DNA from 3 places in the Janthinobacterium sp. GW822-FHT07A03 genome. Region 3 is predicted to be linked to each of the others. Evidence: predicted binding sites of a transcription regulator. Region 3 holds the regulator's gene; each other region holds the start of a gene.
What was found. Region 3 encodes LexA, which represses DNA repair genes until DNA is damaged. Its sites were predicted from a motif close to ACTGTATNNNNATACAGT; they were not measured.
Positions count from the first base shown of each region.

Region 1: the regulator LexA is predicted to act here: its motif matches at 2,155-2,172, upstream of imuA (translesion DNA synthesis-associated protein ImuA).
Region 2: the regulator LexA is predicted to act here: its motif matches at 1,308-1,325, upstream of dinB (DNA polymerase IV).

Region 1 covers NZ_JBXAKW010000001.1:174,960-178,352, forward strand. The annotation lists gene AC1RJW_RS00835 (GNAT family N-acetyltransferase) at 1-669, shown strand, start outside; gene AC1RJW_RS00840 (putative Na+/H+ antiporter) at 721-1,986, opposite strand; gene imuA (translesion DNA synthesis-associated protein ImuA) at 2,193-2,903, shown strand; gene AC1RJW_RS00850 (Y-family DNA polymerase) at 2,833-3,393, shown strand, end outside.
Region 2 covers NZ_JBXAKW010000013.1:102,000-105,392, forward strand. The annotation lists gene dinB (DNA polymerase IV) at 94-1,278, opposite strand; gene AC1RJW_RS27620 (S9 family peptidase) at 1,441-3,393, shown strand, end outside.
Region 3 covers NZ_JBXAKW010000001.1:324,268-327,660, reverse strand. The annotation lists gene rplI (50S ribosomal protein L9) at 1-346, opposite strand, end outside; gene rpsR (30S ribosomal protein S18) at 374-664, opposite strand; gene priB (primosomal replication protein N) at 690-989, opposite strand; gene rpsF (30S ribosomal protein S6) at 1,010-1,399, opposite strand; gene lexA (transcriptional repressor LexA) at 1,675-2,310, shown strand; gene AC1RJW_RS01460 (cystathionine gamma-synthase family protein) at 2,376-3,393, opposite strand, start outside.

The DNA of each region.
Region 1 (3,393 bases), 150 kb from region 3:
ACCGTGGGCCGCCACGGCAGCCGCATGCCGGCCGTCAGCGATGCCGCCCCGCCAGGTGACGAGGCGCAGGCGGGCTTGCTGTCGCATGCGCCGCTCAAGCTGGTGGCGGGCGAACTGCTGGGCGACGAGACGAAGAACCGCATGGCCAAATTGCTGTTTGCCACCAGCTACCTGGAATATTGCTCGTTCGGCAATAAACTCAATCTGCAATTCGTCGAATTGCAGCGGCGGCAGAACATCGATCCGTATCTGGCGCACATCCACGGCCTGCATGACGAGGATGACCGTTTCATCGGCTTTTTCACGGCCGCGACGATGGACGAGTTCCAGGCCTGCGGCGCCGTGTCATATTACCGCGATGACATGAAGGCGCTCGACGATGCGTATGACGCCTTCGTGCTGGCGCATGCGCGCGCGGACGACTGTTTCGTCAGCAGCCTGGCCATCGACGAGAAATACCGGGGCCAGGGCCTGTTCCGGCAAATGTTCCATGAAATCCGCGACCTGGCCAGCCGCAAGGGCTGTGCGCGCATCACCCTGACGGTGTGGGAAAAGAGCGAAGCGCTGCAAGTGTACCTGCACAAGGGTTTTCGCAGCGTGGGCACGTTCGACTATGCCTACAGCCTGTTCTATGACCGGCTGCATTTCCTCGTGTATGAGGGTAACTGAGGGGTAACTGAGGGAAAACAGGGGCGGCCGGCAGCCGCCCCGTGATGCAGCTTACAAGGCCAGGAAGGCCAGGCCCGCCACGGCCGTCGGCAGCAGGGCGCCGGCCAGCAGGCCGACGGCGCCGATCGATTCATCCTTGAAGCCGCGGCGCAGCAGGGCCACGCCGGCCGGGTTCGGCGCATTGGCGATGACGGTCAGGCCGCCGCCGGCCACGGCGCCCGCCATCAGCATGTATTTCGCTTCGTCCGTCATGCCGACGATCAGCGAACCGAGGTAGGTGAGGGCTGCATTGTCCGTGATCGCCGTCAAGCCCAGGGCGCCGAAGAACAGGGCCAGCGGTTTCAGGCTCGAGACGATGGGCTGCAGCCACCATTGCTGCATGCCGCCCAGTACCACCAGGCCGCCGAGGAAGAAGCCGACCAATAAACCTTCCTTGAGGATCAGCGGGCTTTGATAACGCTCATACGCCTGCACGAAGCCGAGGAAGAACAGGAACAGGCCGATGAACAGCACGGGATGATGCGCCAGGGTCACGACGCCGGCCAGCACGATCATGTGCACGAGGCTGACGGCCAGTGGCACTTTCGGCGCTTCCACTTCGCCGGCCTTCGGCTTGATGTCGGAGGTGTTGCTGTGCAGATATTTGCGCAGCAAAATGCTCACGCCCGTGGCGTTGACCAGCACGGCGATGGCGGCTTTCCAGCCGAAATGGGTGGCCATGAAGGCGCTGTCCCAGTTCCACGTGGTGGCCACCATCAGCACGGGCGGCGCCGCATACGAGGTGAGGGTGCCGCCGATGGAAACGTTGACGAACAGCACGCCCAAGGCGCCATATTTCAGCCATTCAGGGATGCCCGGACGAAAGATTTGCGGCGCCAGCATCAGCGCGGCCAGGGTCATGGCGGCCGGTTCCGTGATCAGGGAGCCCGTCAGGGGCACGAGCGCCAGGCCCAGCCAGACGAGGGCCAGTTCCGTGCGCAGCGGCATCACGCGCGCCACGCCTTTCAGCAGGCGCTGCACGGCGTCCAGCACGGGGCGCGAGGCGGCCACGACCATGACGACGAAGACGAACAGCGGTTCCGTGTAATGGCGCGACTCGGCATACTCGATGGCCGCATCGCCGCCCGAGACAAAGGCCATGATGATGATCAGGATGAAGGCCCAGAAGCCGAACACGACTTCCACTTCGCCCAGCAAGTGCAGCAAGCCCGCATGGCGGGGGTGGCGCCGCGATAATGTCTCAAACGACTTGGCGGCGAAGGTGTGGATGAGCGCAAGGCCGAAGACGATGGCGCTGATGATTTGGATGGTGGTCAAATGCGTTTCCTTATGGACGGAGGAAGCCGCCCGGTGCATTGCCGAGCGGTAAGGAGAGTGCTTATGGTACAGCAATCGATGCGGGAAACGGGGTTTTTCGGACATGGCGGAGCGGCCCCGGGCACGCCATCTGGCAGATAAGCCTTGCCAAAAGCAGGGCTGGATAGTACTGTATATGCATACAGTATTCATCTTCATATTCAATTATGCAACATTCCCAATTGATGGCGTCGCCGGAAGCCTTGCACCCGTCTTTATGGCGCGCATCGCAGCTGGGCCAGGGCGCCGCGCGCTGCCTGGACACGGGCTTTGCCGCCCTGTCGGCGCAGCTGCCCGGCGGCGGCTGGCCCAGCGGCAACCTCATCGATCTGCTGGTGCAGCAGCCGGGCAGCGGCGAATTGCGGCTGCTGGCGCCCGCGCTGGCGCAGCTGCCGGGCTTGCCCATCGTGCTGCTGCAGCCGCCCCATCCGCCGCAGGCGCTGGCCCTGGCCGCGCAGGGGCTGGCGCCGTCGCAATTGCTGTGGATCAAAAGCACCGGCAGCAAGGATGCCCTGTGGGCGGCAGAAAACATCTTGCGCAGCGGCACGTGCGGCGCCCTGCTGTTCTGGCAATCGCACGTGCGCGCCGACAGCCTGCGCCGCCTGCACCTGGCGGCGCAGTCGGGCAACACCCTGTTCTGCATGCTGCGCCCGCTGCACGGCGCGCAGGATGCGTCGCCGGCGCCGCTGCGCCTGTCCGTGCGCCCGGCCGCCGGCGGCATCGAGATCTGCTTCATCAAGCGCCGGGGACCGCAGCGCGACGCGCCGTTGTTCCTGCCACTGCAACCTCCTTCATTATTGCTGCGTCATGCGACTCTGGATCGGCCTGTACCTGCCCCGGCTCCCGCTCGAAGTGTTTTGCCCGCGCTGGTCGGCTGACAGCCTCGGCGTGGTGCTGGAGCAGGAGCAAGTGATGGCCGTGTCGCCGCTGGCGCGGGCGGCCGGCATCCGGCCGGGCATGCGCCGCGCGGGCGTGCTGATGCTGGCGCCGCAGGCGCGTTTGCACGAACGCTCGCCCGAGCTGGAAGCGCAGGCCCTGCAGGCGGTGGCGCTGGCGCTGCTGCAATATTCGCCGCTGGTGGCGCAGGGCGAGGAAGCGACCCTGCTGGTCGATGCGGGCGCCAGCCTGCGCCTGTTCGGCGGCGTGCGCGCCCTGTGCCGGCACATCGCGGCCAGCTTGCGCGCGCTGGGCTACACGGCCCGGCTGTCGTGCGCTCCCACGGCGCGCGGTGCCTGGCTGCTGGCGCGCGCCGCTACGCGCCGGGGCCGGACCTTGAGCATGGCCAGCCTGGTGCGCCGCCTCGACGGCTTGCCGTGCGCCTTGCTGCCGCCCGCGCGCCCCTGGCTCGACTGGCTGGACGGCATCGGC
Region 2 (3,393 bases), on a different contig from region 3:
AGTAGTGCCAGGGGAACGCCATTCTACACTTTCGACGTGAAAATGCCGTCAAAAGCGCCGTCTGGCGCGGTATGTATCTTGTAGGAAACGCCGCTACAGGGCGGGAAACAGCTCCGCCTGGGCCGGCGCCTGCCGCGTCACGACGGCCGGATCGGACAAGGTCGAGATGCGCACGCCCAGCAGGCGGATTTTCTTTTCAAATGGCACGCGCCGCAAACAGTCGCGGCTGGCGCGCAGGATGGCGGCGGCGTCCGCCGTGGCGCTGGGCAGGGTGACGTCGCGCGTGACGGTGCTGAAATCCTCGAAGCGCAGCTTGATGCCCACCGTGCGCCCCGCCAGCGACTGCTTGTCGAGGTCGCCCGCCACGCGCGTGCACAGGCTTTCCAGTTTTTCCGACAGGGTGGCGCGGTCGCGCACCACCTGCAAGTCGCGCTCGAACGTCGTTTCGCGGCTGACGGACTTGGTTTCCCGGCTCGTCTGCACGGGGCGCTCGTCGATGCCCAGCGCCGCCTGCCGCAGCCAGCCCGTGTACAGGTCACCGAACTGCGTGCGCAGCATGGCCATGTCGGCCCGCGCCAGTTCGCCGATGCTCATAATGCCCAAGGCTTCCAGCTTGGCCGTCGCCTTCGGGCCGATGCCATTGATCTTTTTCGCCGGCAAGGGCCACACGCGCGTTTCAATATCCTCGGGCGACAAAATGGTCAGCCCGTCGGGTTTTTCCAGGTCGGAACAGATTTTCGCCAGCAATTTGTTGGGCGCCAGGCCGATCGAGCACGACAGGCCCGTCGCCTCGAACACGGCCGCCTTCAGGCGCGCCGCCATGGCCGGCGCCTGCTCGCCATGTTCCGTCAGGTCGACATAGATTTCATCGATGCCCACGTTCTGGATGATGGGGCACAACTGGGCCACGGCTTGCTTGAAGCGGGCCGAATAGTCGCGGTAAGCCTCGAAATCGGCGGGCAGCAGGATGCTGTCGGGCGCCAGTTTTGCCGCCTTCATGATGCCCATGGCGGAAAACACGCCAAACTTGCGCGCCGCATACGTCGAGGTGGTGACGACGCCGCGCCCCACATAGTCGCGCATGCGCGCAAATTGCCGCGTGCCATCTTCCTGCAGCAGGGGCTGCTGCAGCCGGCCGCCGCCGATGACGACGGCTTCGCCGCGCAATTCCGGATATTTCAGCAATTCCACGGACGCGAAGAAGGCGTCCATGTCCAGGTGGGCTATCCAGCGGCGGGCGGCGGGCGGCTCGGGAAGTGGGGAGGCAGATGTGGTCAAGGGCACCTCGCGGCGGAATGCAGTTAAATACTGTTGTTATATACAGTATCGCTGGAAATGCCCGTGGATGCAAGCGCCGCGCCGTGTTGACTGAAATCATGATTGGCTTTTCTATTTAGCAAGAATAGAATTGCTGCACAACAACGAACCGAAGGAGTTGCCTTGTCCACCGCACATCACGCCTTGCGCCGCATTGCCGCCTGCTCATCCATCCTGCCGGCCCTGCTGCTGTCCACGCTGGCGCCATCCGCGCTGGCCGCCGACGCCACCGCCCCCATCGCCGCCAAGACGGCCTGGCAGGAAACGCGCCACGGCACCGTCGTCACGGACGACTACCGCTGGCTGCAAAAGAAGACCGATCCTGCCGTGATCGACTACCTGAACGCGGAAAACGCCTACACGGCCGCCGTCACGGCGCCGATCCAGCCGCTGGCCGACAAGGTGTATGCGGAAGTCAAGGGACGCATGCAGGAAGTGGACCTGTCCGTGCCTGCGCGCCAGGGCAACTTTTACTATTACACGCGCGTAGAAGCGGGCAAGCAATATCCGATTCACTGCCGCCGCCCCGTCGGCGCCAGCGGCGCCTACGATGCGCAGGCGTTTGAAGAAGTCTTGCTGGACCAGAATCAATTGGCCGAAGGCCACAAATTCTTTGCCGTGCGCGCGTTCGCCATCAGCCCGAATGAACAATTGCTGGCCTACACCACCGACACGACGGGTTTCCGCCAGTACGAGCTGCATGTCAAGGATTTGAAGACAGGCAAGTTGCTCACAGACAGCATGCCGCGCGTGACGTCCGTGGCCTGGGCGGCGGACAATGCCACCCTGATGCTGGCGCAGGAAGACGCCACCACCAAGCGCTCGGACCGCGTGTTCCGCCTGGCCCTGGGCGGCGCGCCGCAACAGGTCTACCACGAGCCGGTGGAACAGTTCGCCATCCACGTGGACCGCACGCACGACAGGCAGTTCTTCGTGCTCACCTCGGGCAGCACGGATACGACCGAAGTGCTGCTGTTGCCAACGAGCAAGCCGCAAGGCAGTTTCCAGAGCGTGCTGAAACGCGAAAAAGGCCACCGCTACGGCATCGAGCACCGCGACGGCCAGCTGTACATTCTCACCAACAAGGATGCGAAGAATTTCCGCGTCGTCAGCGCGCCCCTGTCTGCGCCGCAGCCGAAGAACTGGAAGCCCGTCGTGCCGCACAACAAGGATGCCGTGATCCAGTCCATCGACGTCTTCCAGGGCTATCTGGTGGTGATGGAAAAGGCGCGTGCCCTGAACCGCGCGCGCATCTTTGATTTTGCGCAAAAGAACTGGAAGACGGTGCAGTTCGACGACCCCGTCTACCTGGCCACAGCCGCCGGCACGCCGGAGTTTTCGGCCACGCAATTTCGCATGTCGTACCAGTCGCCTGTCACGCCGCCCACCATCATCGATGTCAGCATGAAGGATGGCCAGCGCACGGTGCTGAAGCAGCAGGAAATCGTCGGCGGCTTTGACGGCAGCCGCTACACCACGCAGCGCCTGTGGGTGAAAGCGCGCGATGGCGTGCAAGTGCCGCTGTGGGTCGTCTACAAGAAGGGCGTCAAGCTCGACGGTTCCGCGCCGCTGCTGCTGTACTCGTATGGTTCGTATGGCATCTCGACGGAAGCCACTTTTTCCATCAGCCGCATCAGCCTGCTGGAGCGGGGCGTCATCTATGCGCAAGCGCATATTCGCGGCGGCACCGACATGGGCGAAGCGTGGCATGAAGACGGCATGCTGATGAAGAAGAAAAACACCTTCCATGACTTCATCGACAGCGCCGACTACCTGGTGCGCGAAAAATGGACGAGCCCGAACCGCCTGATCATCCAGGGCGGCAGCGCCGGCGGCTTGCTGATGGGCGCCGTCGTCAACATGCGTCCCGACCTGTTCCACGCCGTGCACGCGGCCGTCCCGTTTGTCGACGTGATGAACACCATGATGGACGCCAGCCTGCCCCTGACGACGGGAGAGTACCTGGAATGGGGCGACCCGAACCAGAAGGCGGCCTACGACTACATGCTCAGCTACTCGCCTTACGACAACATTGCACGCAAGAATTATCCCGCCATGCTGGTGACGACGGGCCTG
Region 3 (3,393 bases):
TGCGGATTTGTGCTTTTTCAACAGCAAAACCTTGCTTGGTCAGCGCTTCAGCGATGTCGAAGTTGGTGACGGAACCGAACAGACGGCCATCGACGCCAGCTTTTTGAGCAACTTGAACGGTCAGGCCGCTCAGTTTTTCGCCCTGGGCTTGCGATGCGGCCAGTTTGGCGGCAGCAGCTTTTTCCAGTTCGGCGCGCTTGACTTCGAATTCAGCCACAGCGGTTGCCGTAGCACGACGTGCCAGGCGTTGCGGGATCAGGAAGTTACGTGCGTAACCGTCTTTGACTTTGACGACTTCGCCGAGGTTACCGACGTTTACAACTTTTTCTAACAGAATGATTTGCATAGTTCTTCTCCAGGAATATCTGACCGATTAAGCGTGGTGCAGATCGGTGTATGGCAGCAGCGCGAGGAAGCGAGCGCGCTTGATTGCGGTGTCGACTTGGCGCTGGTAGTGCGCTTTGGTACCGGTCAGGCGTGCTGGCATGATCTTGCCGTTTTCCTGGACGAAGTCTTTCAGCGTGTCGACGTCTTTGTAGTCGACTTGCTCAACGTGAGCTGCCGTGAAGCGGCAGAACTTCTTACGTTTGAACAAAGGGTTTTGCTGTTTGCGTTTTTCTTTAAGCTTGAGCTTATTTTTGTCGAACTTTTTACCGAATGCCATGTCAGGCTCCTGTATCTAAAATGCGCTAGTCAGAATTGACTGCACTAAAATCAATGATGTGAAACACCAAACTCTTGCTGTTGCGGCTCTTCCTGGCCAGGAAACCCGTGAACTGATACACCCCGCCCAAGCTTGCCTGGCTGAACCTGCCTGAAATTTCGCCAGCGGCTAGCGCGGCAACATCAAACTCGGTCAAACGGGCAATCCCTGCTTCCATCTGCTGCGAACTGTGTTGCAATACTGCATTCACAATCGGCAGCCCTGCCGGGGTATAGCGCAATATTTCGCGCTCGGCAATGATGGCGGTGACTTGTAGCTGGTTCAGCGCACGATCCTGGTCAAGAATTAAGCTGCTGCTGCGGCTGGAGCGGCTGCTGGTGCTTCGGTGCGGTGGCTTTTGGCCGCGTCTTCGCGTTGTACCGATTTCATCATCGGCGAAGGAGCTGTTTCAGCTTTCTTCATTTTAACGGTCAGGTGACGCAACACGGCATCATTGAATTTGAATGCTGTTTCCAACTCGACCAGGGTCTCGTTGTCGCATTCGATGTTCAGGCAGATGTAGTGTGCTTTAGGCAGCTTTTGGATCGAGTAAGCCATTTGACGGCGGCCCCAATCTTCCACGCGGTGAACCGAACCGCCGCGGGTGGTTACGCTGGCTTTGTAGCGTTCGATCATCGCGGGCACTTGCTCGCTTTGGTCCGGATGGACGATAAAGACTATTTCATAATGACGCATGCAAACTCCTTCAGGTCGGATTGATAATCGCCCACCCCGGCGTCAAGACGGGTGTGGGAAGGTCAGCCGAAGATTATAACCGCCTTTTGCAAACGTTTCAATCATTGCTTGCACCAGCGCCCGAAAAGGCCGCGCGCCACCGCACTTTCCGACCGCGGACAAGTATTTCTTGCGAAATTCGCCGAAAACACGGAAATCCCCTTGCATAGTGGACGATACTGTACAAAAATACAGACTGTTCATATAGACAGCATTTCAGTATGCACCCACCGCTCATGATCAAGCTGACAGCACGACAAGAACAAATCCTGAACCTGATCAAGGACGCGATTGAAAACACGGGCTTTCCTCCCACCCGTGCCGAAATCGCCAATGAACTGGGTTTCAAATCGGCCAATGCGGCCGAAGAGCATTTGCAGGCCCTGGCCCGCAAGGGCGCCATCGAGATTTCGCCCGGCACCTCGCGCGGCATCCGCCTGATCGGCGCGGCGGCCGAAGCGCCGCCATCGAAAGTGCCGGCGGCGCTGCTGATGTCGCTGCCCCTGATCGGCAGGGTGGCGGCCGGTTCGCCCATCCTGGCGCAGGAAAACCTGGAAGCGAGCTACAACGTGGACCCGGCCCTGTTCTCGGCCAAGCCCGACTTCCTGCTGAAGGTGCGCGGCTGGTCCATGCGCGACGCCGGCATCATGGATGGCGATTTACTGGCCGTCAAGAAGGTCGACAGCGCCAAGAACGGCCAGATCGTCGTCGCCCGCATCGGTGACGAAGTCACCGTCAAGCGCTACAAGAAGACGGGCTCCGTCATCGAATTGCTGCCGGAAAACCCCGACTTCAAGGTCATTACCGTGTCGCCGGAAGACGAATTCGCCCTGGAAGGCCTGGCCGTGGGCTTGATGCGCAGCTGGCATTAAACGACTGCACACAAAAAGGGCCGCAACAACATGACTGTTGCGGCCCTTTTCATTTGTCCGGCGACTTATACATCGAGTGCCTGGCGGAAATCCTCGAGCAGATCCACCTCGTCCTCGATGCCGACGGAGACGCGGATCAGCGATTCGGCGATACCCATGCTGGCACGCCGCTCGGCACCCATCTCATAGAAGATCGTGTGGGCGACGGGAATGACCAGGGTGCGCGTGTCGCCGAGGTTGCTCGCTGGAATGGCCAGATTCAAACGATTGAGGAAATCGAAGCAGTCGATGCCATCCTTCAATTCAAAGCTGAACAGCGAACCATAGCTGCGGAACAAGTCCGTCGCCAGCGCATGCTGCGGGTGCGACGGCAAGCCCGGGTAATGCACGGCTGCCACGCGCGGATCGGCGGCAAGCATGGTGGCCAGCGCCAGGGCGTTCGAACAGGTACGGTCCATGCGCAAGGCCATGGTTTCCGCGCCGACGGCGATATGGTGCGCCGCTTCCGGCCCCAGCGAGGCGCCGAAGTCGCGCAAGGCCTTGGCGCGGATTTGCGCGATGCCCCACTGCGTGGGCGCCGCTTTTTTGTAATTCTCGAAAATATTCGGATATTGCGTCCAGTCGAACACACCCGTATCCGTCAAGCTGCCGCCCAGGGCATTGCCGTGGCCGCCGATGGATTTCGTCAGCGCATTGACCACCAGGCCCGCGCCCACGGCTTTCGGACGGAACAGGTATGGCGTCGTCATGGTGTTGTCAACGATGTACAAAATACCCTTCTCGCGGCACAAGTCACCGATTTTTGCCAGGTCGGCGATCTGCGTGCGAGGATTGGCAATAGTTTCCACAAAAACAATTCGCGTGGCCGGCGTGATGGCCTCCGCCACGTTCGCCACATCAGTGGCATCGACGAACGACACGCCGATGCCTTGCCCCGTCACCGTTTGCCACAGGCTGTTGGTATTACCAAACAGAAAGGCCGACGACACGACATGGTCGCCCGCGCGCAGCAAGGACTGCACCACGGCGCCGATGGCGCCCATGCCGGTGGCAAAGCACAGGGTCGCCACGCCGTCTTCCATC